Regions from separate parts of the Paenibacillus odorifer genome, predicted to be linked through region 2. Evidence: riboswitches for the same ligand, from Rfam matches in the RefSeq annotation. Region 2 holds a riboswitch; each other region holds the start of a gene.
What was found. A riboswitch is a leader RNA that binds a small molecule or an ion and turns the genes downstream of it on or off. The one in region 2 is predicted to bind cyclic di-GMP.
Positions count from the first base shown of each region.

Region 1: linked by a shared signal. The riboswitch ahead of PODO_RS29020 (NPCBM/NEW2 domain-containing protein) and the one ahead of PODO_RS30860 (choice-of-anchor A family protein) in region 2 are both predicted to bind cyclic di-GMP.
Region 3: linked by a shared signal. The riboswitch ahead of PODO_RS30840 (anti-repressor SinI family protein) and the one ahead of PODO_RS30860 (choice-of-anchor A family protein) in region 2 are both predicted to bind cyclic di-GMP.
Region 4: linked by a shared signal. The riboswitch ahead of PODO_RS03150 (transglutaminase-like domain-containing protein) and the one ahead of PODO_RS30860 (choice-of-anchor A family protein) in region 2 are both predicted to bind cyclic di-GMP.

Region 1 covers NZ_CP009428.1:6,642,565-6,650,213, forward strand. The annotation lists gene PODO_RS29020 (NPCBM/NEW2 domain-containing protein) at 1-5,322, opposite strand, end outside; cyclic di-GMP riboswitch class I at 5,581-5,667, opposite strand; gene PODO_RS29025 (hypothetical protein) at 5,825-6,397, opposite strand; gene PODO_RS29030 (EAL domain-containing protein) at 6,508-7,491, opposite strand; gene PODO_RS29035 (Crp/Fnr family transcriptional regulator) at 7,547-7,649, opposite strand, start outside.
Region 2 covers NZ_CP009428.1:545,877-553,525, reverse strand. The annotation lists gene PODO_RS02405 (ATP-binding cassette domain-containing protein) at 1-179, opposite strand, end outside; gene PODO_RS02400 (Gx transporter family protein) at 209-766, opposite strand; gene PODO_RS02395 (NusG domain II-containing protein) at 750-1,139, opposite strand; gene PODO_RS02390 (alpha/beta hydrolase) at 1,959-2,894, opposite strand; gene PODO_RS30860 (choice-of-anchor A family protein) at 3,042-5,099, opposite strand; cyclic di-GMP riboswitch class I at 5,208-5,298, opposite strand; gene PODO_RS02375 (YhjD family protein) at 5,691-6,188, shown strand; gene PODO_RS02370 (ASCH domain-containing protein) at 6,386-6,799, opposite strand; gene PODO_RS02365 (MarR family winged helix-turn-helix transcriptional regulator) at 7,127-7,540, shown strand; gene PODO_RS02360 (SDR family oxidoreductase) at 7,554-7,649, shown strand, end outside.
Region 3 covers NZ_CP009428.1:426,546-434,194, reverse strand. The annotation lists gene PODO_RS01895 (MDR family MFS transporter) at 1-625, shown strand, start outside; gene PODO_RS01890 (PadR family transcriptional regulator) at 631-1,197, shown strand; gene PODO_RS01885 (hypothetical protein) at 1,287-1,502, shown strand; gene PODO_RS01880 (aldo/keto reductase) at 1,555-2,532, shown strand; gene PODO_RS01875 (hypothetical protein) at 2,912-4,087, shown strand; gene sipW (signal peptidase I SipW) at 4,089-4,679, shown strand; gene PODO_RS01865 (TasA family protein) at 4,770-5,378, shown strand; gene PODO_RS01860 (helix-turn-helix domain-containing protein) at 5,548-5,877, shown strand; gene PODO_RS30840 (anti-repressor SinI family protein) at 5,985-6,140, opposite strand; cyclic di-GMP riboswitch class I at 6,168-6,252, opposite strand; gene PODO_RS01855 (2-oxoglutarate dehydrogenase E1 component) at 6,723-7,649, shown strand, end outside.
Region 4 covers NZ_CP009428.1:725,373-733,021, reverse strand. The annotation lists rRNA gene PODO_RS03160 (23S ribosomal RNA) at 1-1,272, opposite strand, end outside; rRNA gene PODO_RS03155 (16S ribosomal RNA) at 1,505-3,062, opposite strand; gene PODO_RS03150 (transglutaminase-like domain-containing protein) at 3,430-4,239, opposite strand; cyclic di-GMP riboswitch class I at 4,253-4,333, opposite strand; cyclic di-GMP riboswitch class I at 4,408-4,490, opposite strand; gene PODO_RS03145 (class D sortase) at 4,604-5,269, opposite strand; gene PODO_RS03140 (GtrA family protein) at 5,372-5,779, opposite strand; gene PODO_RS03135 (glycosyltransferase family 2 protein) at 5,766-6,746, opposite strand; gene PODO_RS31785 (phospholipid carrier-dependent glycosyltransferase) at 6,844-7,649, opposite strand, start outside.

The DNA of each region.
Region 1 (7,649 bases), 720 kb from region 2:
ACTTAAATACGGGTCCGCCACAGTAATCACTTGCGTAAGATCTATTTGGACCAAACCTTCGGTTGCTTGTTGCAACGCTGCTACAGCTTCGTCTACTTCACTTTGCGTAACAGAAGAGTTAACCAACACTGTCTCTGCTATCGAGAGGCTGGACGTAAATGCCGCGATGCTCTCAGGTGTGAAGCCTTCTAGAGAAATTGCTTTAGCCGCTGCAATCGCCTGTTCAAGATCTCTAGTGAATAAGTGATCTCCATTCGCGAAATGTAGTTTGGCTCCACCCCATGTAGCATGGTCAGATCCGTTGCCATTTCCCCCGTCTGTGACGACTAATTTCAGTTCTTTTGCTTCATTAATATCCAATTCGATGAATTTCTGCGGATCTCTCGAACCCATGACCCCACTATCGAATTTCTTCTCTCCATCGACAAACACCTCAAAGCTCACCGAACCAACAGAACCGTACATTTGTCTATCTACACCTACATAGGAAGTGAAATAGTCCACGTTTTTGTCGCTTAGATCGTATACAATCGTCGAGTTAGAGTGCGCTCCAATTCCTCTTTCATAGGACACTACCTGATTGTTCTCATCTGTTAATCTCAGCGTATTGGCACTAATAGATTTATCCTTCAAAGGTGCAGTATAGCTGTTCTGAGTAGAATTCCAGTCGTAATCCGTCAGGTACGTAAAGTCCGTCATGTCTACTACGGCTATCGTTCTAATCTTCGTGGTCGTATTTCCATCACTATCTGTTACTGTGTAAGTGATTGGATACTTTCCAGCCCGGTTGAAATTAACCTGCTCTAGGCCTGTGACCTTCACTTGAGCCGTCAAGTCACCGTCTTCCGAATCCATTGCCGAATAGCTTTCATTGATATCAATCGCTTGGCCCACTTTGGTTGAGACAGATTTAGATATGGTAAGCTCTGGTGTATTGTTCAAGATCATAAACTTCGCATCAGCAAAATCACCGTGATCTGAAGCATTTCCGTTACCTGCATTATCTAACACCAGCTTCAATTCACTTACACCCTTAACAGGTATCCGCGCAAGCTTGGCTTCTGTAACAAATTTCATCAGTCCGCTGTTATAAACCTCTGCCCCATCGGCAAAGATTTTGAAAATTACACTGGAGTTGCTCTGCTCAGGGATATTTCTATCAACCCCTACATACGTTTCAAAATATTCATAGTTTGCACCCGCCAGATTATACACGATTTCAGAGCTGGCATGGGTTCCTAAGCCCTTAGCGAACTCTTTGACCTCACCATTTACCAGCAGTTTAATCGGATTGTTAGAGCTAGCCTTATCTTTTCGAACCACATTATAATCCGTTTTTGCCGATTGCCAATCTACATCACTCAGGTATTTACTAGCGCTGTATACAACAATCTTTCTGGCCTGCACAGCGGAGTTTCCATCTGAGTCTGTAACTGAAAACTCGACGTTGTAAGTCCCTGTTTTGCTTGATGTGAATCCATTGGATTGTACTTCAACGGCTCCAATTAAATTACCATCTTCCGTATCAAAAGCTGTTACATCGCTCAACACATCAAATTCGCTGTTCAGCTTAACGAAGGTTGTCTCTTCCGGCACTGTAATGATAGGTTTGCTTGAATTATTCGAGAACTTCGCATCGGCCCATACCGTATGGTCTGAAGCATTGCCATCCTTAGCATCTGTTGTGACCAGCTTCACCTCTCTTGCGCCAGTCACTGGGATTTTCACAAATTGATGTTCTGTTCCTGCCCGGAAAACATCACTCTCAAATTTCTGTTCTCCATCCACATACACTGCAAAAGTAGCCGAGGAAGGTTTCCCTTTCATGGCCTGATCGATCCCAATGTAGCTTTCAAAGAAGTCGTAACCCTTACCTTCAATATCGTAAACTACCTCAGAGTTGGCATGAACACCAATCCCTTTCGCGTACGTCGCAGCCAATCCTTGGCGAACAAGGGTTATGATTCCCCCGGAAATAGCTTTATCTTTCTTTAATTCACCCCAGCCTACAACGACTGACTTGGCATTGAGATCGGAAATATAGGCGTAGTCGCTCGTTACCGTAACCTGTGTGGTTTTCGTTTCCGTAACCCCTTCGCTTTTCACTTCATATACAATTTCGTAGTTGCCTTTTTGCGTTACATCAACGTTATTGGCTTTCAGAGAGACATCCGCAGTAATATCGTTTCCTAGATAGTTAGCCGCTTTTACATAGCTCATCGGATCAAAGGTTTGATTAAGCTTTAAAGTGAGCTGATCTTCAACAGACAAGGCTGGCTTAAAGGCTTTAATCTGTACGGGCTTCAGTGGGTTCAGCTTTTTATCATAACCGACGATCTTGTACGTATAGTTGATACTCGCATCTACATTCTGATCCACAAATTGGTCAGTTCCTGTAAAACCAACTAACACATCATTTCTATACACTTCATATCCTAAAAAGTCTTGCTTAAGCTCTTTATCTATACTGAAACTTAACGTGTTCGTTCTAGCCGTGGTGTTAGGTGTGATATTAACCTTAATGGCCAGATTTTTATCCACTATTCCAGTTCCCTCATAATTAATCACCGAGTTATTTAAATACCATAACTTTTGCGGTGCCGGATACTTGGCTACTTTCGCTTTTGTCTCAGGATTCACAGTGAAGCCATGTCTGGCAAAATAGCTGCTTAAATCTAATCCCAGTACTTCGGAGGAGAACTCCACCAAATACTGCTGCTTGGAATTGTCACCGTTGGGAAGGGTGACCTTCCGCTCCCGATATAGCTTGGTCAGCTCTGTCCAGTATCCCGGATGTGCCAGCTCCAGCTGCCAATAGGCTCCGAGTTGTGCAAATAAGCCCTGCTGATTCATTACCACTTTATTTTCTTCGAGGACATATTTATAGATATCTGATTCATACGGTATACGATTATCTATCGAATTCGCCGCGACAGACATAAACATAGACACCATATTATTAGTTACTTCGCCATATTCCCGTTCACCCATAGCCAAGCGATGCCCAATTTCGTGATTCAGTCCCCAGCCCGGATAAGCTTTGTTAAAATCACCTAACATGGTTCCTACTGTTCCAAGTTGGATCCCTGTATGATCTCCCGCTGCATACATCGCACCATAAGGCTGCATCAATCGAATATTCTCACGAATTAGCTTGGCATCATGAATCTCACTACTGCCATCCAAGCCATAGAAGGTAAAAATGCTTTTCATCCAGGTGTCATACCCAGTTACGGTATCCAGCGGGTTATTTCCTTGCGTAATAAATTTGTTGTATGCTTCAGTCGCAGTTCCTGTAAAAATAACATGATCGCTGGCCATTTCTACCACATCGATAAGTTTGCGATCTTGAACATTTGGATGAGCCGCTTTATCTTCGTCCAGTCTTTGTTTGTATGTGATTAAGAAGGTTTTGAATTGCTCTGGATCCGTGGTCTTGGTCATAAAAGGAATCTTTTCTAAACCTTCGAAGCGGATCAGTGGCGCCTTCCCTTGCTCCTCAGCTGTATAGGGATTTACGATATAAACGGTGCCGCCCTTAGTTACATCATGAGCATAAGCACTAGTCGTTGCAATTTCAGGTACAGTTATAGTGTTCTTGCCCGCACGCAATTGTACGCCCCTAGCCCAACTATTCCAAGCTCCCTCTTGTTGAGAAAAGATCAAAGAAGGCAACTTATCACCCGAAGCAGCATCCACATAAACATTGATGGTCTCGCCAGGCATTGCCGCAAGTCCTGTAGGCTGGTTGTTCGTGCCGAAGCCTATTCTCAGGTTTTGCTGAGCATGTTTATTCATATCTCCACGCTGCTCGGCCTCTATGATGGTACCTTCGGTTTGAACCTCGCCATTAACCAGCTTCTTAGCTAGTTCCAATGAATCTTTAAGGATTGGATAGAGCGGATGTACTTTTGCCGCTTCCTCCAATTCATTGATTTTTGCAACGTTATTATAAGCAGACACAACCGCACTCATCGTTCCATCTGTGAAAATACCATTTACAGCTTCGCTTACTTTATCTTCTGTATAAAATCTAAATTCAGCCGCAAAAGGTCTGTTAATATTAGCTTTTGTGAACTTAAATTTTAATCTTTTAAACTTCGTCGGTTCGAATTTAAATTCCAGAAAATCATTGGTACTAATCGCGGTTCCGCTAGATACAAGTTGGAAGGTCTCTCCTTTACTCGTCTCTGATGCATAGATTTCAAAAGCCTCTGGGAATCCTTTGCGGTTATCTCTAGCCAAAAAAGCCACTCTGTCCAGCACTTCCGCTTGCGCTAGTTCAAACACGACTTCATTCGTGAAGCTTGCATCATTGTTTTTGTTCGTTTCCCAATGCGTAGTGGGCTGGTCATCCAGCATATATTCAGGCTTCGTACCTGGGTAGCTTCCACCGTTCACCGTTACTTTTGATACGTTTGCATTTGGCATTCTATAAGCTTGGCTATAGGCATTTTCATAGGCTGTACCATACCCTTTTAGCTTCGAAACCTTGGCTGCTGTTACCTCTACCTGATGGTTCTCCAAAAGGATCTTTGCATTCTCTATCTCTTCTTTAAACTGCGCATACAGTGGATGTGCTTGTACTTCATTTTCTAAAGCTGTTAATTTCTCTGCCGTATCAAAGGCTGTACTAACTTGGCTCAAGGTATCATCTGTAAATAAATTTTTCATTTTAGCAGAGACACTATCCTCTTTATAAAAAGAAAACTCAGCTGCACTCGCCCAATCCTGGTTTGCTTTTTTGTAGACAAATTTAAGTCTCTTAAAGGCCGTAGGTACAAACTGAATCTCCACTACATCACCGGTTGAGCCTGTATATTCCCCAGAAGACACGAGTGTGAAATCGCCCGCATCTGTAGTGGAGCCATAGATATCAAATTCTTGAGCAAAGCCTTTACCCTTAGCACCGGATTGCCTAGCGGCATATACCATTCTATTTAATTCAGCGGACTCATTGAAAACAAACACAACCTCATTCGTAAACGTTGAACTATTCGGTTTGCCAGTCTCCCAATGCGTGCTCATATCCCCATCCATAGCCTTAGCTATAGGTGAGCCTGAGTAGTTGCCACCGTTATTTGTGATGGTTTTAATATTTGCTGGATTCATTCTAAAAACCTCATTATAGGCATTTAGAACATCCTTGCCGTACAGCTCAAACGGAATAACCGAAGCGTTGCTTAATAAGTTGACCTTACTTTGCGCGACTGTTTTTGTTACCTTTACCTTGCTTGCCTCACTTGCTAAAGCATAACCTGCCTCACTCGAAAAACTGGCCAACATGGCCGCCGATGTAGCGATCGCAATCATTTTCTTCATCTCTTCTTACCCCCAGATGTCATATGAATCTCTCCAGTGCCCAAAAATGGGCACAAAAAAAACTACCCCAAAAGAGTAGCTTGATTGCGTATAAAGTCGCCTAAAAATTAAGACTTAATTTTTATTAAACCTTAACAAGCATAAACGCCTTCGGCGTCCTTATAAGGACGGTAAGCGTTTAAGCGAGAAATATAAGATATTAAGTATAGGTGTATAACTTATACTTTCTTATATTTTAACAAAAAGCGTTACACACTCTTTGGCAGCTGGCTGACAATAGTTATGATAACCTTAGTCCCTATAGCTTTGCGTCCCTACATTTCCATAGGTTTGCCTATGAAGTTTCGAATACATTCAAAGAGTAACATAAGCCTAGATCTGATCGCATGATTAATTGGTATGAAATGAGTATAGGTAATTGCAATTAGTTTTTCTTATGTGATAGATATTATTTATCGAATATTCCGGAAGAGAATGGGATCCTTTAGGACTGGAGGTCTACTTAACTCCCCGATCCGAACAAACGCCGGAACCAATTCCACACATCGCCCGTGATGGGAATTAATCCGAAACCATGTTCGCCAACTGCGATTACACCATATGCCCATTGTCCGATAGCTATGGCACCCCCAGCGATCCTGCCTATCGCTATCGCACCAAACGCCGTATCCCCTATGGCGATGGCCCCCAACGCTTTTTCCGCGATTGCGATCGCTCCTACAGCCACTCCTGCAATCGCAATCGCTCCCACTGCGAAGCCAAGCCAGCTAAGTGCTATTGCTCCGATCGCTAACCACATTCCCAGTGATATTGCTCCTAAGGAAAGTACGCCCACGCTTATCGCACCTATGGAAATCAATCCGACAGCTACATCTCCAATAGCGATTAAACCAACGGCTGTCTTTACACGGGGTTTACTTCCATGACCATACTTTTGACCTGAGTATCGCCCTAAATTACTACGAATACTGATGACCGGAAATGAGGGAGAAGGCCATTGATAATCAATTTCTCGTCCATCAAAGCCCCTAGAATCCGCCCAGCGCGTTACAAATTGATGCCATTTCATATCCATCCCGTCCCCCTTTTCAAATTACCTAAATTATACAACCCCGGGGGTTGGCTGTACTCAGACTCTGACCTGAAATTCATCTCATCCTCTGGACCGATATATACTCATTAGGATTACTGTTTGGGAATAGGATCAGGCTTTCCAAATAAATATCCCTGAAACAACTGATAACCACTCTGCTTAAGCCATTCAAAGTCCTCTCTAAACTCCACACCTTCTGCTAAAGGAACAGATTGGATTTCTAAAGCCTTTTCTAAAAATTGTTTAGCTATTTTCTGTTTGTTCGGATCACTGGACACGCCTTGAACATATTTCATATCTAACTTCATGTAATGAGGTTTAAGCTCCAATAACATCTCGATTGTGCTGAAGCCTTCCCCAACATCATCTAAAGCGTATTCAAATCCCCGATCCTTGTAATATGTTAAAATAGCTTTCAAATGAGCGAGATCATCCACTTTCTCCGTTTCAACAACTTCAAAGACAAAAAGAGAGGGATCGACACCTAATTGATTAGCCAATTCAACCGTTGATCTTAAGCAGAACTCTGGAGCGTAAATTGATGTAGGGATAAAATTAATAAACGTTTTTTTATTTAAGGGCGCAGCATATTTTACGGCAGTCATTCTACATAACCGGTCTAAAGCATATAAACGCCCACGATTCCGTGCTGCCGCAAAGATCTCATTAGGATAGATAAGGGATCCATCTTCTTTTTTAAATCTCGATAAAAGCTCGTATGCAAAAATCTCTTCCCTTACGTTCACAATCGGTTGGAAGTAACAAGTAACAAGACCCTTAGTGATAACCTCATCAATCCACTTCATATCCATTACAGTAGACATCTCGGATAGAGGTCTCCATGCTTGGTCATCTATACGAAATTCAATTTTCCCGGACTCCATATGATCGTTACAGAAATCTAGAAGATCTCGCGCTTCAGCTTCCTTAATCGTAATCACATTTTCTTCTAACTTATGTATCGTATTACTTCTACTCAAGTGATGAATAACCTCAGGTAAAACCCTAAGATTAAGCTCACCATGAGGCTTGATTTGAAAATTCAGCTCTCTTACTACACAATGATTACAAGCCATATTCATAACCCCTTTAATAATCGATTCTCTGAAAAAGATCCCGGAACGGCTCTTCTCAATCGAAATCCGTATACTCCAGTAAATATGTCGCGTCTAACACGGTGATCTGCTGATGTTGAATCTCAATAATCTTTTGCTCTTGCAGATCTTTAAGCACA
Region 2 (7,649 bases):
AACGTAGACTTCCCGCAGCCATTAGGACCAACCAAGCTGACCCATTGTCCTTGTGAGATAGATAACGTTATATTTTGAAGAATCGGATGCTCGGGATCATAGCCAAACGATACCCCATCCAGAGAGATGACCGCTTGTCCTTCTCCCTCTAAGTCTTGACCTTCGTATGATTCATTCATGTTAGTCATCCTTCCGCTGATGTGACTAATCAGTCCAAAAATTCTTCAAACAGCGATATTTTTGACAATGACGCCACCAAATAACGGACTGCATAGCCCACGGCAATTCCTGTTACTACCCCAGTGATCAGCAGCATGGGAAGATAATAAAAAATACTAAGTGATGCAAATACCATAGAAGCTGCCAGCAGCTGACCGATATTATGTGCAATCCCACCAGCTATACTAATTCCGATCAAGCTTATACTCTTACCTTTGCCACTAATCAGCATCAGCACAAACATAACAACAAAGCTAAAAAGTGAACCAAATAAACTAAACAGCAAGCTTGAGAAGGTACCTAGCAGAAATGCAGTAAGCAGTGTTTTGAGGATGACAAGCAGGAAAGCATCCCGTCCACGTAAAAAGTAAATACAAGTCAAAATCATAATGTTGGCCAGTCCGAGCTTAGCACCCGGCACCAGTCCCATCCCGGATAACGGAATCTGTGCCTCTATTAAACTTAACACTACTGCCACTGCGGCGAAAATCGCAATAATCACTGTTCTTTTTAAAGCTGTTGCAGATTCACTACTGGACATAGGCATCTATATCATCCTCCCCCGACGCACTGGTGATTTCGACTAATACTCTATGCGGTAGACAGACAATCGTCTGTTTGGGCAGGGTAATAAAACCAAAACCTAGGCAAACTTTATCAGCGCAATCGGCATCGTACATTTCAATCCCGTAATCATGCACCTTCAAAATGTTATAGCCGCGTTCCGTGCGGACCTCAATGGTTTGTTCTTCTTTTGTAAGCTTTACCGTTTTAAATAACTCACCGTCCACCGTTACATTGGCTATGAGATTTTTACCGGCCCCACCTTTGTCATCATTGTCCGAAAACCATCTCGGTACGAGAAAAGCGAGCGCAGCAATCAATACGATGGAAATCAGCCACACATCTGCGCGTTTCATAAAAATCTCCCTTATTTTTTAATTAAAATCCAGACTTATTAATTATAACGGTCTACCCTCAATCCTTCAATCAATGTTGGAGTTTATTGTCAGTTTTAGAGAGCTGTTCACAAAATAGGCACGCAAAATAACCCCAGCAGACACAAGCCCTTCGTCTCTGGCATTTTCAGTTGTAGTTTGTAGCGTTTGCAAAAATATCCAACTTACATTTTAGCCCATTTGCACCGAGATCGCCCATCTCCTCTGGTTTACTAGCTTTTCCGGAATAATTCACAATTAACCCAATTTAAGTTACTTTCAAAATCTAAGCGCTCCTTATCGAGGTTTGTTCCTCTCTAGAATCAAATAAACCTTATCTTGGAATTCATTATTATATTTGCCTTTTAAACAATAGTGTGTTATATTTATATGGTATTTGTTTTTCGATATATTGAATATCCCCACCAAGAAGATGTCAGGCCGACTATTATACACATCGGCATTTTGGACAAAGAGGCTTTATGTTTTCTTGCAGTACTCTTCCTTTTTATGAGATTAAATTCGAAATATAGCATTCCGATTCACACTGGCGCGGTCAATGGAGCCGCAAGGGCAAAAGAGAGGTAGGGCTTTTGTCGTATTGGAAGGATTATTCTCGCCACACGGCTGCTGGAAATAACAAGGAATCAAGACACCCGTTACTCACGAACGGCGGGGGATGAATATAACGAGAAAGCATGACGGTACGATCCTTATTCAAGGACTACGTCATGTGTGGAAAAATATAGGCGCCCGATAACCGCTACCTAGCGGATATCGGGCGCTGTCTACGTTCAGGACTTATTTTACATATCGGCTTACAAAAGCTGTTACTACATCTATATACCCCGCCTTATCCGTATCATAAGACAATCCATGCCCCGCTTGCGGCACTATGAGCCTCTCCTTTGGACTCTGGCATGCCTCATACAATTCATTCATCATAGCAAAAGGTACAAAGTTATCCGCATCCCCGTGAATAAAAAGAATCGGAACCTTCGCTTTCCGCACTTGTTTTAATGCAGAGGCTTCACCAAAACCATACCCCGCCTTCAAGCGGGTGATTAGACTTGCACTTTGAACGAAAGGGAAACTTGGCAAACGATACATGCGCCGTAGTTGGTAAGATAATTGTGCTTTTACTGAGGTATAAGCGCAGTCCGCAACAATAGCTTTTACCTGCGGCGGAAGATCTTCCCCTGAGGTCATTAGCACTGTAGCACCGCCCATAGAAACACCGTGAAGCACAATTTGAGCACTAGACCCAGTCTTTTTAATCATGTATTCAATCCATTGCAAATAATCTTTTCGTTCCGGCCAACCAAAACCAATGTAATCCCCTGCGCTATCTCCATGCCCCCTTGCATCGGGAATTAGGATGTTAAAGCCTAAGTTCTCGTAGTAGATTTTGGCGTACGCCCCCATATCCTTTGCTTTACCTGAATAACCGTGGGCTAGAATGGCTGTGCGTCCCGCAGCACGATTAGATTGGAGTAAGAAACCTCTTAGTTTAAGTCCATCTGCAGATACGATCTCAATATTCTCGAAGCTCTGGCGAGAGACCCAATCCTTCCCCTCCCCCCAAGAAGCTCCGGCAACCGGAGGATCAGCCTTCAGATTAGGATTATTACTTAGAAATACCTTTGGCGCTCGTTTAATAGCAATACCATAGAAGAAAAATCCCACATAGATTAGAATCCCTATGATGATTACAGCGCTAATAATGAACCATATCAATTCACCTTCGCCATCCCCTCTTCATTTCTTTTGCAACAAGAGTATACCATCTACTTAGAATGCACCAAACTATCGCAATCATGACATACAAATAGAGCCGCCATCAGGACACCCCCCGAAAGCGACTCTATGTTGCTCTACCGTTTATTATTTATTCTTTTTGGAGAACTTGGTTCTCATTAATAATCCGATAAGTGCAAAACCTAAACCTGCTACATAGTAAGGTGCAGGACTTGATTCACCCGTTTTTGGCAATTCCTTCACAGGCGGCTTACCTAATGGGATCGTATCGTCCACTACGATGATTTCATCAGGTGTTGGTGTTGGCGTTGGTGTCACTGCCGGTACCGGACCTAATGGGATCTCATCATCATCAACAAGTACTTCTGTGCTATTCGACGGTGTTGGTACTGGCGCTGGTGTCGGCGAAGCTACAGGCCCAAGCGGCACAGGATCTTCTGCAAGAACTATAGTGCCAATTACGGATGATGGCGTTGGTGTCGGGAACACCGAAGTCTCTGGTGTCGACGTTGGTGTTACCTCTGGAGTTGGTGTTACCTCTGGCGTTACCGTCGGTGTCGGTGTTGCTTCTGGTGTTGGCGTTGGTGTCGGCGTTGGCGTCACTGTCGGCGTTGGCGTCGGTGTTGGCGTCGGCGTTGGTGTCACTGTCGGCGTCGGTGTCACTGTTGGCGTCGGTGTTGGTGTCGGTGTCGGTGTCGGCGTCGGCGTCACTGTTGGCGTCGGCGTTGGTGTTGGTGTTGGCGTCGGCGTTGGTGTCACTGTCGGCGTCGGTGTTGGTGTCACTGTCGGCGTCGGTGTCACTGTTGGCGTCGGCGTTGGTATTGGCGTCGGTGTTGGTGTCGGTGTCGGTGTCGGTGTCGGCGTCGGCGTCACTGTTGGCGTCGGCGTTGGTGTTGGTGTTGGCGTCGGCGTTGGTGTCACTGTCGGCGTCGGTGTTGGTGTCACTGTCGGCGTCGGTGTCACTGTTGGCGTCGGCGTTGGTATTGGCGTCGGTGTTGGTGTCGGCGTCGGTGTCACTGTCGGCGTCGGTGTCGGTGTTGGTGTTGGCGTCGGTGTCGGCGTCACTGTTGGTGTTGACGTAGGCGTTGGCGTCGGTGTTGGCGTCACTGTCGGCGTTGGTGTCGGACATGGTGTTGGTGTTGGCGTCACTGTCGGCGTTGGCGTTGGTGTCACTGTTGGCGTTGGCGTTGGTGTCACTGTCGGCGTTGGCGTTGGTGTCACTGTCGGCGTTGGCGTTGGTGTCACTGTTGGCGTTGGCGTTGGTGTCACTGTTGGCGTTGGCGTTGGTGTCACTGTTGGCGTTGGTGTCGGCGTTGGTCCAGGTTCATCACCATCGTATGGATAGTGGTGAAATTCACCACCACCAGTCCCTTTGAGTGAAGCCGCCACTAAAGTACCGTTAATCTGACCATTAATAAAATCAACATGAGCATAGGGGGCAAGTATGCTTCCCATTACACCTATGCCTGCCATATCCAGATACGCAGCTTGGCTAAAGTTAAGCAAAATTTTCTTGCTGTTCAACACGTTATTAGGTAGAAATCCGAAGTTTTTCATTTTTACGTTAGAACCATCAATATTAATAATTGCTGTAGATCCTGAAGGAACATTTATTGTAATTCCATAGGTATTAGAGACGTTATCTCCTGGAACATTAAAAACATTGACCGCAGGATCTGTACCTGTCAGGGTAAGACTGCCATATTGGTACACTGTTGTTCCATTCGCCGGCAATGCTGCAAGTTCTGCTGATTTGTCCTTCAAAGACTGACCTACGGCTGAAAAGTCAATCGTACTCCCCTGTCTTTTTGTACCTCCCTTGAGGAGCGTTACATTCCCTGAAAAATCTCCCCCGTGCACGATATTCCCATAAACAGTACCTCCGTTGAAAGTAAGATTCCCTCCAACAACAAGTGTGTCAGTCAAGGAAACCTCAGCAGCGGTCAACCTATCTCCAACACTATAGTTGGTTAAGTTAACGTTACCTCCAGCAGCAAACCTTCCTTCCGTATCCGAAACCGTTGTTATATCCCCTAGAATAAACACGTTGTAGACCCCTGCAATTCCCAATGTAGAAGAACTACTAGCTCCAGCAACTCCAGCTCCTAATGAGGAAAGCCCACTACCTACCGTCAAAATCCCAGCTAATACAAGCGAGAGTAACGGTCTTATTCTTCTTTTCAAATGGCACACCTCCTAAAACTATGATTTATATTAATCAGAATAATTACCAGAAACTCTAAAGGACCTAACAACAAAAAAGACCGCCAAAAAGAAGTGGAATTCCCTTCTCATGGCAGTCGGACGGTCATTGTGCCTTTAAGACACTTTAGACTCCTGGACTTTGCGTCCCGCCCTTTCAGACGGTTTGCTATTATCATGACTATATATATGTATTACACTGCAAGTCCAGAACTGGTAGCCGAAGCATTCTCTCCAATAACCGTCTATGACTTTTAATACTTTTTGAATTAATAACAGTTTAGCGCCCGACACCCACAATTGTCAATCAATTCCTTTCGATGATTCCGCTCATTATTACCATACAAAAAAAAGCGCCTAAAGGCGCTTCGCATAAGGTTTTTCATTAAATTTTAAAGTAACTGTATATAGCCCAATATGGATATCCATAAGGGAACACTCAGAATTAAACCAAAAAACAATCCACGCTGGAGGCTGCCCTCTTTTTCCATCATAAATTCTCCTTTATGTACGTCCGATACATTAATTTTTATTATTACAATTTTAATATAATTTATTCTTCGTTATTTAGTTGTGAATTTAATCACATTGGATAAGCTGTTTAGAAATACCATTGATTATTTTTGGAATATCGGGGTAGAATACGAATATACGTTCCTATTAGAGGTGATGAGATTCATGCATAGAGCAGAAAGCAGGGACAACATGCTGGTGAAATCTTATTTATTGCTTCCGATGATTTTATCAGCTTTCGAACGGGACTCCGCCATTTTATCTACACACTTACGAACACCCGCCCCTTATCTGGAGGTGCTTGGAACAGCTGCTGCAGTAGCTACAACAGATCTAAGGGATGTTCGTGCAGAAATGAGAAGACGGGGAATCAAGGTGTATGAGCAAAACAGACTTAATACGGGAATTGAAGCCAAGTATATATGTCGTGGCTATCACGAACGAATGCTGCTGTTGAATGACATTGTTGCGGCTCAGGCTGCCATCCATATGCGCAGATACCTAGGGCTGGATATTTCCTCTTTTAAGAGTTACGAAGAACAGTATCAGATTAAATAAAGCTGTATAGAAGCCGCTCTACTCTCCCCCCAATCAATTAGTGAACAAAAAAATAGGCCTTACCATGGGAGTTGGCAAGACCTGAGAGAGATATACCACAAAACACTGGGGGGTGTTTGGTGTCTTCAATATATACCTCGAACCTGAAAAAAAGCTGATAGGCACATAAAAATTACATTAAAAATATCATTCGCCGTTCAGAAGTGATCCGAATGCTCCCACAAGCTTAGCCGACCTTTGGCTGGAATTGGATGGCGCAGTGAGTGAACCTCTTCAAGCTTCCAGGCAAAACGTCCTTCGCTATAGTCGCCAAAATCATATTCGTTCCCATTGATCCATTCCCTTAAATCCACCTCTGGAGTAACCACATAACATCCCGCGAGCTGACCTGTAGCAATAATAGCTCCTGTAGGCAAATTATTCGCTGTATAGCCATGTTTCGCCAATACTGCTTTGTACGGTTCCTGTTCACAAATCTTTTTGTCAATCCTCATTCCGGCATGGATGCCTAACTCGCCGCGGTAGGCTGTTCTCCATGAACGAGTTTCAAACTCTTTTTCACCAAGAGCAATTAAGGTCGCCCAAGGCTGCCGTATTGTTATACACCGCATGATATTTATCCCCTTTGTTTATGTTGGACGTTTGTCACGGATGCCACGGATCTCGATCTCGCGTTGTGTAATCTTGCTCTCCTTGACTTGATAAATAATCCCAACCGTTTGGTCGATACTCATTTCCATGATTGATCGCCTCTAAAAATAAGAACATTCATTTTTATTATATACAAACAAAAGTTCTAAATATCAATATTATTGACATTCACCTGTAACTCCCCACAATTTAAACAAATAAAATAATTAAAATTGATAAAGGAGAATATAGTTTGTATACTAATCAAGTAGTTAGTGTGCAAACTATTTAAAGAGGGGAATTAATTTATGGACAACCCAGGACAGTTATTAATAAGAGTAAGTCTTGAAATGAAAAAAAGCTTAACAAAAAAACTTTTACTTTATAATGTAACAGCTCCTCAATGGGCAGTATTAAAAGATATATCTATTCATTTAGAAGGAACAACTCCAGCTATGATTGCAGAGCGAACTTACTCGGATCGCCCTACAATAACGGGTATACTCGAGCGACTTAAAGCAAAAGGACTTCTGGACATTAGAGATAATCCAAATGATAAACGATCAAATCTTGTATTCATTACAGATTCGGGAATGATAATTAAGAGTCAAATAGAAGTTCTTAGTGACGAAATCATGGATAACGCACTTAAAAATATTTCTGAACAAGAAATGTCCACGTTTATGAACGTGCTTAAAACGATCTATTTAAATATTAGTTAGGGAAGTGAGACTTATGATTCTAATCACAGGGGCAACCGGTAATGTAGGACGTGAAGTGGTTAACGAACTAAGGAAAAGTGAAACACCTTTTAAAATTGCCTCCCATCGA
Region 3 (7,649 bases), 120 kb from region 2:
CTCAGGGCTGATCCTTATGCCGATGATGATCGGTACGGTCGTTGGCAGTCAGACCGGGGGGCTGCTTACAACAAAAACCAGCTTCCGCAACATTATGATCCTATCCGCAGTCTGCTTTGTCGCAGGGGTCTACAGCCTAAGCACTTTATCACCAGATACCTCCCGCCTCATGCTTAATGTATTTATGGCTCTGACTGGGTTCGGCGTAGGCTTTTCCTTCTCCGTGCTGAGCATGGCAGCTATCCATAATTTCGATATGCGCCAACGGGGGTCGGCAACATCAACCAGTACCTTCATGCGCTCCCTTGGAATGACGCTGGGAATTACGATCTTCGGGATTATTCAGCGGAATAGCTTTACTAACAGTCTAAGCGATGCTTTTGGCGGTAGTGAACAGTCAGCAGCCTTCGGAGATCCACGCGCTGCGTTAACACCTGAAGCAAGAGCGAAGATCCCTGCTGAAATATTAGAGAAAATATCAAGTGCGTTATCCACCTCTATTGCACAAACCTTTATGTGGGCTTTGATTCCTGCAGTGCTCGGTCTAGTCTTTGTACTGCTCATGCCAAAAGACCGTCTTACCATTCCTGCTAAAGCTGTTCAGGCGTCAGAGGGCAAAAGGTAACCATTATGTCCATGAAATTAGCCATTTTAGGTTTACTGCTGGAGCGGAACATGCATCCCTATGAAATCACATTAGTGATGAAGGAACGTTCCATGGACCGGATCACCAAGCTGCAGATGGGATCACTCTATTATGCTGTGGATAAGCTTGCACAAGATGGTTATATAGAAGCTTTAGAGGTCATCCGCAGCAGTGATCGGCCGGACAAAACGATCTATGCCATAACAGAGCAAGGTAAAGCTTTATTCGAACAGCTTATCCTGCAACAAATTAAGAAAAACGAACCCTTCTATCATCCGATGTATATGGCGCTTGCTATGTCCCGTCATATCGATCAGAGCAAGGTTGAGAAGCTGCTCGAGGAACGCCTACGGGAAACAGAACATCAGGTTAATCTGGCTTATCAGGTATACGAGGAACACATCTCCATCGTGCCTCGTTCTGCCCTGCATCTAATGTACGGTACATATGAGCACACCCTGACTGAGCTAAAATGGCTGCAGCGCCTATACGATGATGTTGTAGCACGCAAGCTAAAAGACATAGGGACACCGTTGAATTTAGAGGCCTAATGGCCTCTTTTTCTGTTTAAGGGAGTCAAAATACGTTTATTAACGAGCACAATATCCATTAAATCTCAAAGGAAGACGAGGCGGTAAAAATGACCCAAGAAAAACATCAGCTGAATAGTGGCAAACGGGATCACCCGGAACAATATCCAACAGAGAAAGAAAGTCTATTTGATCTTCATGAAAGTGAGCAGAATGTAGACCCGATTCCGATGGAAGATTTGACACTGGAAAAGCAAGAGGAAAAGAATAAAGAGGAGACCAAACACCGCTCTTCCAGCGACAAAAAATACCATACGGGCTTCTGAGAGTGTACAATAACTACAAGTACGCAATCATATTTTCCAAGGAGGAATCACATTGTTGAAAGCGTTACCTTTAAACAAGCGCGGGATTCCCGCAAGCCGCATTGCTTTAGGCTGCATGGGACTAGGCGGTGACTGGGACCATGAGCCGATTACTGCGGAGAATGTTAAACAAGGGCATGAAGCGGTCGATGCCGCACTTTCCATCGGCATCAACATGTTTGATCATGCAGATATTTACACTCGTGGCAAGGCGGAGAAGGTATTCGGTCAGATTTTTAAGGATCGTCCAGGACTACGTGAAGAAATTATAATTCAATCTAAATGTGGAATTAAGCTAATGGAGCCTGGGGACAGCACTAATACGTTTGATTTCTCTGGCCAACATATTCTGAACAGCGTGGATGGAATATTGTCACGACTTGGGACCGAATACATTGATATTCTTCTATTGCATAGACCCGATCCCTTAATGGATCCTGAGGAAGTAGCCTCCGCATTACATCAACTGAAGGCCGCTGGTAAGGTTCGCCATTTCGGGGTTTCCAATATGAGCGCCGCTCAGATCAAGCTGCTGCAGACTTATTGCGATGAACCTTTTATCGTAAACCAGCTGCATATGAGCTTGGCTAAGATCAGCTGGGTGGATGCTGGAATCAGTGTAAATCGTGAACCCTGGAAGGATATCATCTTTCCTGAGGGAACCCTTGAACATTGTCGAATGGAGAACATTCAGCTTCAAGCCTGGGGGCCACTCGCCCAAGGTCTATTTAGCGGGCGTTCATTAGAGGATCAACCGGAGAATATCGTCCAAACAGCAGCTATGGTCCAACAGCTTGCAGATGAAAAAGGAACAACACCCGAAGCCATTGTATTGGCTTGGCTAATGACACATCCAGCTGCCATTCAGCCTGTTATTGGAACTGTGAATCCGAAGCGTATTACTGCCTGTGCCGATGCGGACAAGCTGGAGCTTAGCCGTAAGGAATGGTACGACCTGTATGTTAGTTCACGTGGTTCAAAACTTCCGTAACATATACATTTATATTCTCAACTTCATTACTCCACTTATACCCGGCTCGCGTTTTTACTGCGAGCCGGGTATTTTTTTGCGAATCACCCTAAAAGATCGTTCTTTATTGCGAATATATTTAGTAATCGAGCGATAAATAGAGTTATTCAGAGATAAATTATCATTTTTGTTCTTTATAGAGTACAAATGCGCGTTATTGGCAGTTTTCTTTTTGTTTTATTCCATGTATGATTCATTACAGAAGTTGTTCTTAATAAAGAACGATAATAACGAACCAAAGAAACAGACATTGAGGGGAGGTATTCCTCTGAGACCCAGATCAGCAAGGAGAAGACCTAGAAGAAACAGGAAAATTGGTTTACGTATACTGCAATCAGGAATGGCTGTCTCCGTCTTATTTCTATATACCTCGCAGCAAGTTGGTGGTACCTATGGAGGCTTTGGAGCTGCTGCGCAAACCACTAGCACGATTAGCTTTTGCGAAGTATTTCCGAATTCGATCAAGGCACTGCTTACAGAGTTCAAAGAGCATGTTAATCGAGCGCTCACTTTAAAAGAATCACTACAACCCTTTTCCTCATCAGCTAACTACTCGGACGTTTCGGGAATAGAAGGGATGTCGCTGGAAGAGCTTGATGTCGCTGCACAAGAGATTTCTTCGCAAATAGCGGCGCTTCAATCCCAAATAGATAGCGTTAACGAGCAACTGGCGGCTAACAGCCAAATTTGGAATCAAATCCACAATGAGCTAAGTGCAGCAGCAGCCTTACTCTTCCAGATAGGAGGATATATGACTTCTCTAGATTCAAACTGTCTAGAAATCAAGGATGAGCAATTTTTCAGAGATTTACAAAGCAGCCTGAATCAAAGCGGTGTGATCTCGGAATCCTTGAATGCTTCCTTAAATGGAGTTATTAGTTACCTAACCTCCATACACGATGTCGGTCTTCCATTCGCTTCGGTAGTTACCAGTGATGTTTATGGACAACTTGAATTACGCGAAGGAGAGTTCCCACAGCCGCTGCCATTCCTGATTACCTTCACTCAACCAGATGGCGTGATCTCTAGCGACCTCACCTCCACTTATGAAGCTCTAAATACCGAATTGACTAACCTTAAAGAATCGGCAACCTCAGGTATCACTACCCTTCAAGATAAACTCCAAATGATCAGTCAGACTCGCGAGCAAAAACTAGAAGAGCTTGAAAAAGCTCGGCTAGAAGAAGAGCAAGCAAAGAAAGAAGAAGAAGCGAAGAAGGAAGAAGAACGTTTGGCTGAGGAGAAAAAGCAACAAGAAGCCGAGGATAAAGCGAAAGCTGAGGCAACCCCTCCAACGTCAGGTGAAGCTGCTCCGGAAGCCCCAAATAAAGAACAACCTGAAGCCCCAGCCACTGACCCGGTTAAGCCGGAAATTGGTGAAGAGCTCACAATTCCAAAAGATGTTCCTCAGCAAGAGGCTCCACAAGAGACGCCAAAGGCGGAAGACAGTACGACTACCCCGCCGGTAGCAACCCAAGCTCCTTCGGACCCTCAACCTGAGAAAGGTGGAGAATAAGATGCGAATTAAAAAAATTATCAATAATACCTTATCGAGCTTAATGCTTGTGATCTTTATTCTGCTGGTGGCAGCCGTAGTGTTATCCAAGGCCTCCGGTGGTGAACCTGCTTTCTTCGGATATGAGATCAAAACCGTACTCTCAGGATCGATGGAACCAGGAATTCAGACAGGCTCAATTGTCGCATTAAAACCCGGAGGGGATATGAATCGTTTCAAACCAGGCGATGTCATCACCTTTAGGAACGAAGATAATCTGCTCATTACTCACCGGATTGTAGAAGCGACCGTCAATAACGCTACTGGTGAAGCTGTTTATCGCACTAAAGGCGATAACAACGACGCACCCGACATGAACCCAACCAGTTCTGCGAATGTTGTAGCTCAGTATACCGGGGTCACTGTACCCTATGTCGGTTACGCTATGAATTTCGCGGTTTCCAAAGCTGGAAGTGTAGTCCTCATGATCGTGCCTGGCTTGATGCTTCTGCTCTATGCTCTGTATACCTCTTGGAAGGCTGTAGCTGCATTAGAAAAGAAAAATACTGCCCTACTGCCAGCCTCACCGTCCCCAACAGAAACACAGCCCTAAGTTGATTGTCCACTTCCGCTTACGAACCGGAAGATACAATATATAAATTTTATAAAAAATTCAAACACAAATTTGAGGAGGAATTTTATTATGGGTATCAAGAAAACATTGGGTCTTGGCGTAGCATCTGCAGCACTGGGTTTATCATTAATCGGCGGAGGAACCTTCGCATACTTTAGCGACACTGCGCAAAGCACAGCTACATTCGCAGCGGGTACACTCGATCTGAACTCCGACCCTTCTGTCATCGTTAATATTCCTAACCTGAAACCAGGTGATACTGTAACTAAATCCTTCAAATTGAAAAACGATGGTTCGCTCGATATCGGATCTATCATTCTGAATACATCGACTCAAATCACGGATGCTAAAGGAGATAACTACTTGGATTTAGCCGAGTTCATTAAAGTTAAATTCCTTAGAAATAATGATAAAGGGGTACCTATCGTCTCTCCTGAAAATGTAGTTTATGAGACTACACTTGCTGCTTTAAAAAGTCAGCATCCGGATCTCGTAAAAAATACAGGTTGGGATCAACTCTTTACCGAAGCATCCGGTATTAAAGCCGGTACCAATGACAGCTTCTCCGTCCAATTCGAATTTGTGGAAAATAACCAAGATCAAAATATTTTCCAAGGCGATAGCTTAACACTGACTTGGGATTTCGTAGCTAAACAAGGTGCGAAAAAAGACTACTAAGATCAATAAAGTAATTTAATAAAATACTCGAAGAGCAGCAGATCCTGAATCCGGCCACGGATAAGCAGATTGCTGCTCTTCTCTTTACAATAAACTTTGTCCGATTTATTGATATTTGCTATACTAATAACAAAAATTACGGAGGGGCGTCAGCATAGTGCCACAGAATATGGGCCAACGTATCCAGCAGCTCCGCCTAGACAAGGGTTTCTCCCTATCTGAGCTTGCGGACAGAGCAGATGTGGCTAAGTCGTATCTTAGCAACGTGGAGAGAAACATCCAATCCAATCCATCCATCCAGTTTATCGAAAAGATCGCTGACGCGCTTCAGGTATCCATTCATGCCCTACTCTATGGAGAACCAAATGATGCAGAGGAATCACATTTAGATTCGGAATGGTTCCGATTGGTGCAGGAAGCTATGGACTCAGGCATTAGCAAACGCGAATTCAAAGAATTTCTGGACTATCAGAAATGGAAGCTCGATCAAAAGGATTAATACTTCCTACTAATCTGGTACGATCCTCTCTTCTACTAAATCATATCGAAAAAGGACACAGCGAAGAACCGCTGTGCCCTTTTTCGATATGTAACCCCTCTAATGTATTACTGCACGATCTGCACAGTTTTCTCATGAAAGAACTGGCGGATTTCATCTGCCTTAATGCCAGCCTTCTTAGCTGCTAATAATAAATGTACCCACTCTTGATCCAGATCAATAAACTGCTGTTCTCTGTTGCTACCCTGGTTGGACTTTTCCAAAAAATCTCCCCCTAAGATTTTACGTCCCCAGGCAATCCGGCTGTCATAGTATCTCTACCTTAGACCCGCGACTTTGTGCCCCTGCCTTTCGGCAAGTTTACCTTTTACTGGACCCTTTTCACGAAAGGATCTGCTTAAAAAACTATAAAATTACTATCTGCAATAACATTATACAAAAAGAAAGCGGAAAAGTGTGTCGATTCCTGGTTACTTTCTATTTTAAAAACGAAAAATAAAAGATTTTTTTTCAAAGATCTTGTCCGATTATCACGATACTCGTCCGTTACATAAAATAAATTGTACTAGCAAAATAAATATTTACTGACCTAATAGTTAAAAATAAGGATAATAGAATCATTTTAATAGGCCTTTAGAATGGGTAATGAGAAGAAACACCCTTCTTTTCATTAGAACAAGCTAACCTATACCATTTTGCGAACGTATTGGACGAAAGAATGAATTGATTACAGTGGCTGAAAGTAGCACAATAAGATGAGAAATGAAACCGCAATCATCACAGCTCCAGTAAGCGTTGACACAAAATGTCACGTATGGAGTTCATCCGTTAAGGAGGATGTATTCATGGCAGCCAAAGAGCCCTATAACGAATCCATTTGGAGTAAGTATTACGGACCCAATTTAGGCTACATTCAAGAAAGATATGAACAGTTTGTGAAAGATCCCTCCACCGTAGAAAATAATTATCGCGAGCTTTTTACAAATTCGGGACCCCCTCCCCTAACTCCGGATAGCGAACCGGCTCCTCAGCCGCGCATCTCGGGAGACACCGAATGGCTTAGAAAAGCAGTAAGAGCTTCCAAGCTAATCGCCAATATTCGTATATATGGCCATATGGCCGCTGAAATTGATCCGCTGGTACGCGATCAGAATCCCATGGCAAAATATCTTGAGCCTGAAACCTATGGGCTGACCCGCGAAGACCTGATTGCACTGCCTGCCACGCTTATATGGGAAAATGCGCCGAATGATGTGCATACCGGGTGGGATGCCGTGCAACGTATGCGTCAGGCATACACCAAGACTATCGCCTATGAATTCGGGCATGTGCATGAAGAAAAAGAACTGCAATGGCTAAATAGACAGGCAGAATCCACCAGCTCACCAGCACCCCTGAATAATACAGAACGCAAAGAGCTCCTGAACCGCCTGATTCAGGTAGAGCAATTTGAAACCTTCCTCCACAAGACTTTTGTAGGTCAGAAGCGTTTCAGTCTTGAAGGCAATGATGCTCTTGTGCCGATGTTAGACGAAATCGTACGCGCTGCTGCACATGACGGTGCAGAGCATATTTTGATGGGCATGGCGCATCGCGGTCGCCTCAACGTTCTTGCACATATTTTGGGCAAACCTTATGATATCATATTTTCAGAGTTTCATCATTCTCCGAACAAGGAGCTTTTCCCTTCCGAAGGCTCCACAGGCATTAACTATGGCTGGACAGGTGATGTGAAATACCATCTCGGTGCAGACCGTGCTGTCCGTGAAGGA
Region 4 (7,649 bases), 180 kb from region 2:
CTTTTCAGTACACCTTCAACCCCTACACAACGCTCCCCTACCCCAGATACATACGTATCTAGCCATAGCTTCGGTGGTGTGTTTAGCCCCGTTACATTTTCGGCGCAGAGTCACTCGACCAGTGAGCTATTACGCACTCTTTCAATGGTGGCTGCTTCTAAGCCAACATCCTGGTTGTCTGTGCAACTCCACATCCTTTCCCACTTAACACACACTTGGGGACCTTAGCTGATGGTCTGGGCTGTTTCCCTTTTGACAATGGATCTTAGCACTCACTGTCTGACTCCCGGCAATAAGTATATGGCATTCGGAGTTTGACTGAGCTTGGTAATCCTTGCGGACCCCGCACCCAATCAGTGCTCTACCTCCACTACTCTTATACCGAGGCTAGCCCTAAAGCTATTTCGGGGAGAACCAGCTATCTCCGAGTTCGATTGGAATTTCTCCGCTACCCCCACCTCATCCCCGCACTTTTCAACGTACGTGGGTTCGGGCCTCCAGTGCGTGTTACCGCACCTTCACCCTGGACAGGGGTAGATCACACGGTTTCGGGTCTACGTCCACATACTCAATCGCCCTATTCAGACTCGCTTTCGCTGCGGCTCCACCTTCTCGGCTTAACCTTGCATGTTAAACGTAACTCGCCGGTTCATTCTACAAAAGGCACGCCATCACCCATAGATCGGGCTCTGACTTTTTGTAAGCACACGGTTTCAGGTTCTATTTCACTCCCCTTCCGGGGTGCTTTTCACCTTTCCCTCACGGTACTGTTTCACTATCGGTCGCCAGGTAGTATTTAGCCTTAGCAGATGGTCCTGCTGGATTCATACGGGGTTTCACGTGCCCCGCACTACTCGGGATCCGTCTCGGAGAGAATACAGTTTAGGTTACAGGGCTTTTACCTCTATCGCGGGCCTTTCCAGACCTCTTCACCTACCATATTCCTTTGTAACTCCATGTGAGACGTCCCACAACCCCAAGAGGCAAGCCCCTTGGTTTAGGCTGTTCCGCGTTCGCTCGCCGCTACTGACGGAATCACTATTGTTTTCTCTTCCTCAGGGTACTTAGATGTTTCAGTTCCCCTGGTCTGCCTCTACACACCCTATGTATTCAGGTATGAGTAACTGCGAATTACCACAGCTGGGTTTCCCCATTCGGACACCCCCGGATCAAAGCTTGCTTACAGCTCCCCGAGGCAGTTTCGTTGTTCGCCACGTCCTTCGTCGGCTCCTGGCGCCTAGGCATCCTCCGTGTGCTCTTATTAGCTTAACCTTGATTTTTCCGAAGAAAAATCTCACTAATAACATTTACTTGTTTGCACAAGTTGCTAAAAGATGTTCTAAAACGCAAATTCGTTTCGGTATCCAGTTTTCAAGGATCAAGTCTTACTTGAGAGCTTAAACTCTCAAAACTGAGCAACGAGTGAGTAACAGGCCTAAACCTGAGTTTTGGAAGCTGAGCTTCCGATTTGAATGTTCTCATTGCAGAGAACGATTCTCCATAGAAAGGAGGTGATCCAGCCGCACCTTCCGATACGGCTACCTTGTTACGACTTCACCCCAATCATCTACCCCACCTTCGGCGGCTGGCTCCCTTGCGGGTTACCCCACCGACTTCGGGTGTTGTAAACTCTCGTGGTGTGACGGGCGGTGTGTACAAGACCCGGGAACGTATTCACCGCGGCATGCTGATCCGCGATTACTAGCAATTCCGACTTCATGCAGGCGAGTTGCAGCCTGCAATCCGAACTGAGACCGGCTTTGATGGGATTGGCTCCACCTCGCGGCTTCGCTTCCCGTTGTACCGGCCATTGTAGTACGTGTGTAGCCCAGGTCATAAGGGGCATGATGATTTGACGTCATCCCCACCTTCCTCCGGTTTGTCACCGGCAGTCACTCTAGAGTGCCCAGCATTACCTGCTGGCAACTAAAGTTAAGGGTTGCGCTCGTTGCGGGACTTAACCCAACATCTCACGACACGAGCTGACGACAACCATGCACCACCTGTCTCCTCTGTCCCGAAGGCCGCTGCTATCTCTAGCAGATTCAGAGGGATGTCAAGACCTGGTAAGGTTCTTCGCGTTGCTTCGAATTAAACCACATACTCCACTGCTTGTGCGGGTCCCCGTCAATTCCTTTGAGTTTCAGTCTTGCGACCGTACTCCCCAGGCGGAGTGCTTACTGTGTTAACTTCGGCACCAAGGGTATCGAAACCCCTAACACCTAGCACTCATCGTTTACGGCGTGGACTACCAGGGTATCTAATCCTGTTTGCTCCCCACGCTTTCGCGCCTCAGCGTCAGTTACAGCCCAGAAAGTCGCCTTCGCCACTGGTGTTCCTCCACATATCTACGCATTTCACCGCTACACGTGGAATTCCACTTTCCTCTTCTGTACTCAAGCCACCCAGTTTCCAGTGCGACCTCAGGTTGAGCCCAAGGTTTAAACACCAGACTTAAATAGCCGCCTGCGCGCGCTTTACGCCCAATAATTCCGGACAACGCTTGCCCCCTACGTATTACCGCGGCTGCTGGCACGTAGTTAGCCGGGGCTTTCTTCTCAGGTACCGTCACTCCGGTAGCAGTTACTCTACCGGACGTTCTTCCCTGGCAACAGAGCTTTACGATCCGAAAACCTTCATCACTCACGCGGCGTTGCTCCGTCAGGCTTTCGCCCATTGCGGAAGATTCCCTACTGCTGCCTCCCGTAGGAGTCTGGGCCGTGTCTCAGTCCCAGTGTGGCCGTTCACCCTCTCAGGTCGGCTACGCATCGTCGCCTTGGTGGGCCGTTACCCCACCAACTAGCTAATGCGCCGCAGGCCCATCCCTCAGTGACAGATTGCTCCGTCTTTCATTCTTCTCTCAGGAGAAAAAAGAAATTATCCGGTATTAGCTACCGTTTCCGGTAGTTATCCCAGTCTGAAGGGCAGGTTGCCTACGTGTTACTCACCCGTCCGCCGCTAAGTCATTTCGAAAGCAAGCTTTCAAAGTAACTCCGCTCGACTTGCATGTATTAGGCACGCCGCCAGCGTTCGTCCTGAGCCAGGATCAAACTCTCCAATTAGTATTGAAAAGAGCCATATGCTCATTTTGAAACATCTGACGAGAAAATTAATTCTCTAATTTTGGATATCACTTGCGTGATTTCCTACTCACTCGTTGTTCAGTTTTCAAAGATCAAGTTCTCGTTGGCGCCGTTTAATGTCTCAGCAGCAACTCTTATAATATATCATGTTGTTTTCAGAAATGCAAGCTTTATTTTTCGAAGCTTTTTATCAGCCTCGTCTGTATCGCCTGTACGCTGTCTAACAACGCTTACCTATAATACCCCAACTATTAATAGAAAAGCAACCCCTAATATAAAAATAAACAACTAGCTTAATAATTAAGCTAGTTGTTTATTTAATAGAGTTATGTTTCTAGCGGCGAATTTAATAGTATTTTGCCGCAGTATATTTGCTTGAGGCTTTAATTAAATCGGTTTTCTTATCACTCTTTGCAAGTCCTGCATCCACTGTAGTATCAATGGTAACCCACTTCCCATTAAGCAATACTTCGTTCCAGGCATGATATTGCGTAACGTAGCTTGTATTCCCCATTACCAACTTAGCAGGAACATCTACACTCCGCAGCATTGCGGCAAAAAGAGAAGCGTAATCATAGCAAATCCCTTTTTTAGTAGTCAATGTCTTATCGATGCTTGGAATATAATCAGTAGTTACACTATTAGCAAGAGAGTAGTCATATTGTACATTCGCAACTACATAGTTATAGATCGCTTTAACTTTCTCTTCGTCTGTTGTTTTGCCTTGTACTAATTGTTTAGCTTTGACAATCGCTTTATCAGAAGAACTCCATTTCACATTCTGTACGGAGCCCAAATATACGGAATTCGAGTCACTCATGGTTACGTCTACTACTTCGGAATATAACGCTTTGTATTTATTACCGGTTGTGTTCTCCAGAACCGAAACCTTATAAGTCCCATTTCCTTGTTGCAAAGGGAAGTCCTCAGCTTGTCCAGAAGCATACAAGTTATAAGTATAGCTGCTGTTATCTTTGGTGATCATGAGTTTGATTCTTTTATCTTTCGGAATATCATAGTTAATACCAATAACACCTTGAGCCACTTTGGATGTAATCAACCAGCTGGCATCTGCACTTGCAGCTTGAGCTGTACTTACCGGAACTGAAGTCATTAGGACGAACAGCGCCACCAGCATAAAATAAACCTTTTTCACGGATAAAACTCCTTTCGGTAGCTGGCTGCCATCCTTTCGGGAAGGCCCTTTAGCTTTGCGTCCCTACCTTTCGATAGGTTTGCCGTTATCGTATAAGCTCTATCTGTTCTAGCTTTACTAGATATAGTTGATAGAATCCATTTGAAACAAACAAAAAAAGCCTCTTCATTCGGTAGCTGGCTGCCATCCTTTCGGGAAAAGGCCCTTTAGCTTTGCGTCCCTACCTTTCGGAAGGTTTGCCGTTATCGTGTTTAGCTTTCATAGTATAATACTATCATATTTATAGTTGTGAACAAGACCTAATTTACTAGATTACCCATTATTTTATAAATATCTCCCGGTATTTGTGTTTTCTTGTCATTCACTATTCTCCTTTTGTTAATTTGGCATGAACAATCAGCCGATGCGTTGGATTCACTAGCGGATCACATGTAATCAGAGTAAGAATCTTATCCTTGTCATTCCCGTCAAGAACGGAGACATCACTCGGATCTACAACAGAAATATCGTATACCTCATAGTTAAACACCTGATCACTAGTCTTTACCGTGATAACATCCCCCACAACAACCTCATTCAATCTGTTAAACAAACGACCCGTAGTTCTAGCCCGATGCGCCGCGATTGCAGCATTTCCGATCTCTCCAAGGGGTGCCGTTTCTTTCATATGGGCTGCAGCATGTTTCATATTAGCTTTTGTAGCCCCTTCTAATACAGGCAGCTTCAAATCAATCTTACCGATTTCAATTAGTGCGATTACTTTGCCACCGACCTCAATCTCCGGTTCAGGCTTTTCTGTCTCTTGGGGTTGGGGCTGTGCCTGAGCATCCAGAACCGATTCCTCTGCTAACAGCTGAGTAACTTCAGCATACCTGCTCTTCAAATCTGGCTGGGGAGTACTATCGGCAGTGCTTAGTTCAGCCGTTTCTAATAACTTCTCCTGCTGCCTGTCGTTGTACCATTCGTTAGCTGTCGGATATAACATGATAAGTATCCCAGCCAGTATGAGTAGATAGGAGAATTTACGCAATGTTATTCACCTCCGTATATTGTTTCTATGGTTATATACAAATCAAGCAGAAACAGCTACTTGCCTTTAAGCATAGCAACTCCTTCTGCCTGAAATTAATGTTTAAAATACCCATTTACGACTTCCAAAGAAATTGATGATCACCGTGATAAATGTAACCAGCACCTTTGAGATCAAGACTTGAATACCTAGTCTGTCTGTCAACAGATGCATTAGCAGCAGTGATATTCCGAGCACTACCAGATTCAGCACGATAAACTTGACCAGCTGCACGCGGTCGAAGCCTTCTTTATTCCCCCGGTTGCGATCACGAAAGGTTACTTTTTTATTCAAAATAAAGCTATTCGCCGTACCTGCACTATAGGAGATCACCTGCGCCAATGCGTATACCATCCCTAGTGAATTCAACAATGTGAAAATCACAAAATCAATAAGCGTATTGAGCAAACCTACGGCATTAAATTTAAGGAACTGTATGAATGCAGCACGCAAGTTCTTATCTGACATCATTGTGGTCCTTCCGGCGGTCCAGTTGTTCTTCGTTCTGGTAGCCTTTAGTCTCACTAACAATGTATAGCGGTCTATCTTTAGACTCGTCATAAATCCGTCCGATATACTCCCCAATCACACCTAACAGCATCAGAACGATACCGTTAAAGAGCAGATTGACGCCTACAATGGAAGCCCAGCCCGGAACCGTCCAGGAGGTGAAAAATATCTTTTGAAACAAGACGAAAAATAAATAGAGAAAGCTAGAGAATGAAAGGAAGAATCCAATATACGTAGCAATCTTAAGCGGCTTATGTGAAAAAGAGGTGATGCCATCTAACGCAAAACGAATCATTTTCTTCAGCGGATATTTGGTTTCTCCGGCAAAACGTTCTTCCCGTTCATATTCCACCATAGTCTGCTTGAAGCCAACCCAGCTCACCAAACCTCGGACATAGCGGTTCTTTTCTTTAAGTCCCCGCAGGACATCACATACCTTACGGTCAATAAGACGGAAATCGCCTGTATCCGTAGGAATATCCACACTTGTCATACTGCTGAGCAGGCGGTAAAAAAGCTTCGCGGTGACCTTTTTGAACATCGTTTCTCCGTGGCGCTTCAGGCGTTTCGCATATACAACGTCGTAGCCCTCTTTCCACTTCTCGATCATTTGCAAAATGACCTCCGGAGGATCCTGAAGATCAGCGTCAATAACAACAACCGCTTGACCTTCGGCATAGTCCATGCCAGCTGTAATCGCTACCTGATGTCCGAAATTACGCGAGAAGTCAATCAGCTTGACATGCTCGTCTCGTTCACAGATCTCCCGAATCATCTGGGCGGAACGATCACGACTGCCGTCATTGACGAAGACCAGCTCATAAGTATCGCCGCACTCGTCCATTACTTTTTTCAAACGTTCATAAGTATGGCTAATTACTTGCTCCTCATTGAACATGGGTACAATCACACTATATCTGGCTTTCACCTTTATTCCTCCTACAAGCTTTTTGGAGCGTTACATCCATCTACACTTCATAATAACGCTGCATGCATAAACTTATTTTATAGATTTTTATTAAATCCTAGAAAACCCAAGTAGGGAACCAACGCAGCATATCCTTTACGTAATCTCCACTCACCTGCATCCCTGACAGTACCGGGTAGAAAGCGATAAAGAGCAGCAAAGCAACGGCTACATAGACATACTGTACGTAACGGGCCTCAGGGAATTTACTATCCAGCAACTTCATTATATATACAATACCAAGAATCATAAATGGTACCATAGCAAAATAATGGTAAATAAATGTTTCTCTTGGGACAAGCATCCACGGAACATATTGCGAGAAGAAGGCGATCCAGATCATGTAGAGGTTCTTATCTTTACGTTTCAGCGTAATCCACAGCGTTGCCAGCATCGCAAAAATACCCGTCCACCAGATAAGAGGATTCCCCATAGTCACTATACTGCTGACCTGACCTTCCGGCAAACCTTCACCGCCGCTAAAGAACCAGACCGGTCTCTTCATAAACGGCCATTGCCACCATGAGGAAGCAAAGGGATGTGTAGCTACAAGCTGACTGTGGTAGTTGTACATATTCTTTTGGGAATCAATCAAACCTTTTATAGTGAAGCCCTCTGCTGATGCAGATAACCCTGGCACAAAAGATAAGCTATAAATAATTACTGGAATAATTACAAAGAACCCGATACAACTAGCCAACGTAATAATAGTCTTTTTCCAAAAAGAATCTACCGCTTCACGACAGGTGCCCAGCAATTCCTTGTCTTTAATCTTCCCCTCGGCCAGCAGGCGTCCGGAGGCTTGGTATTCTCTGTAGCGTTCAAAAAGGGAGATAGCCAGCATAATGGCCAGCCCTGCTCCTC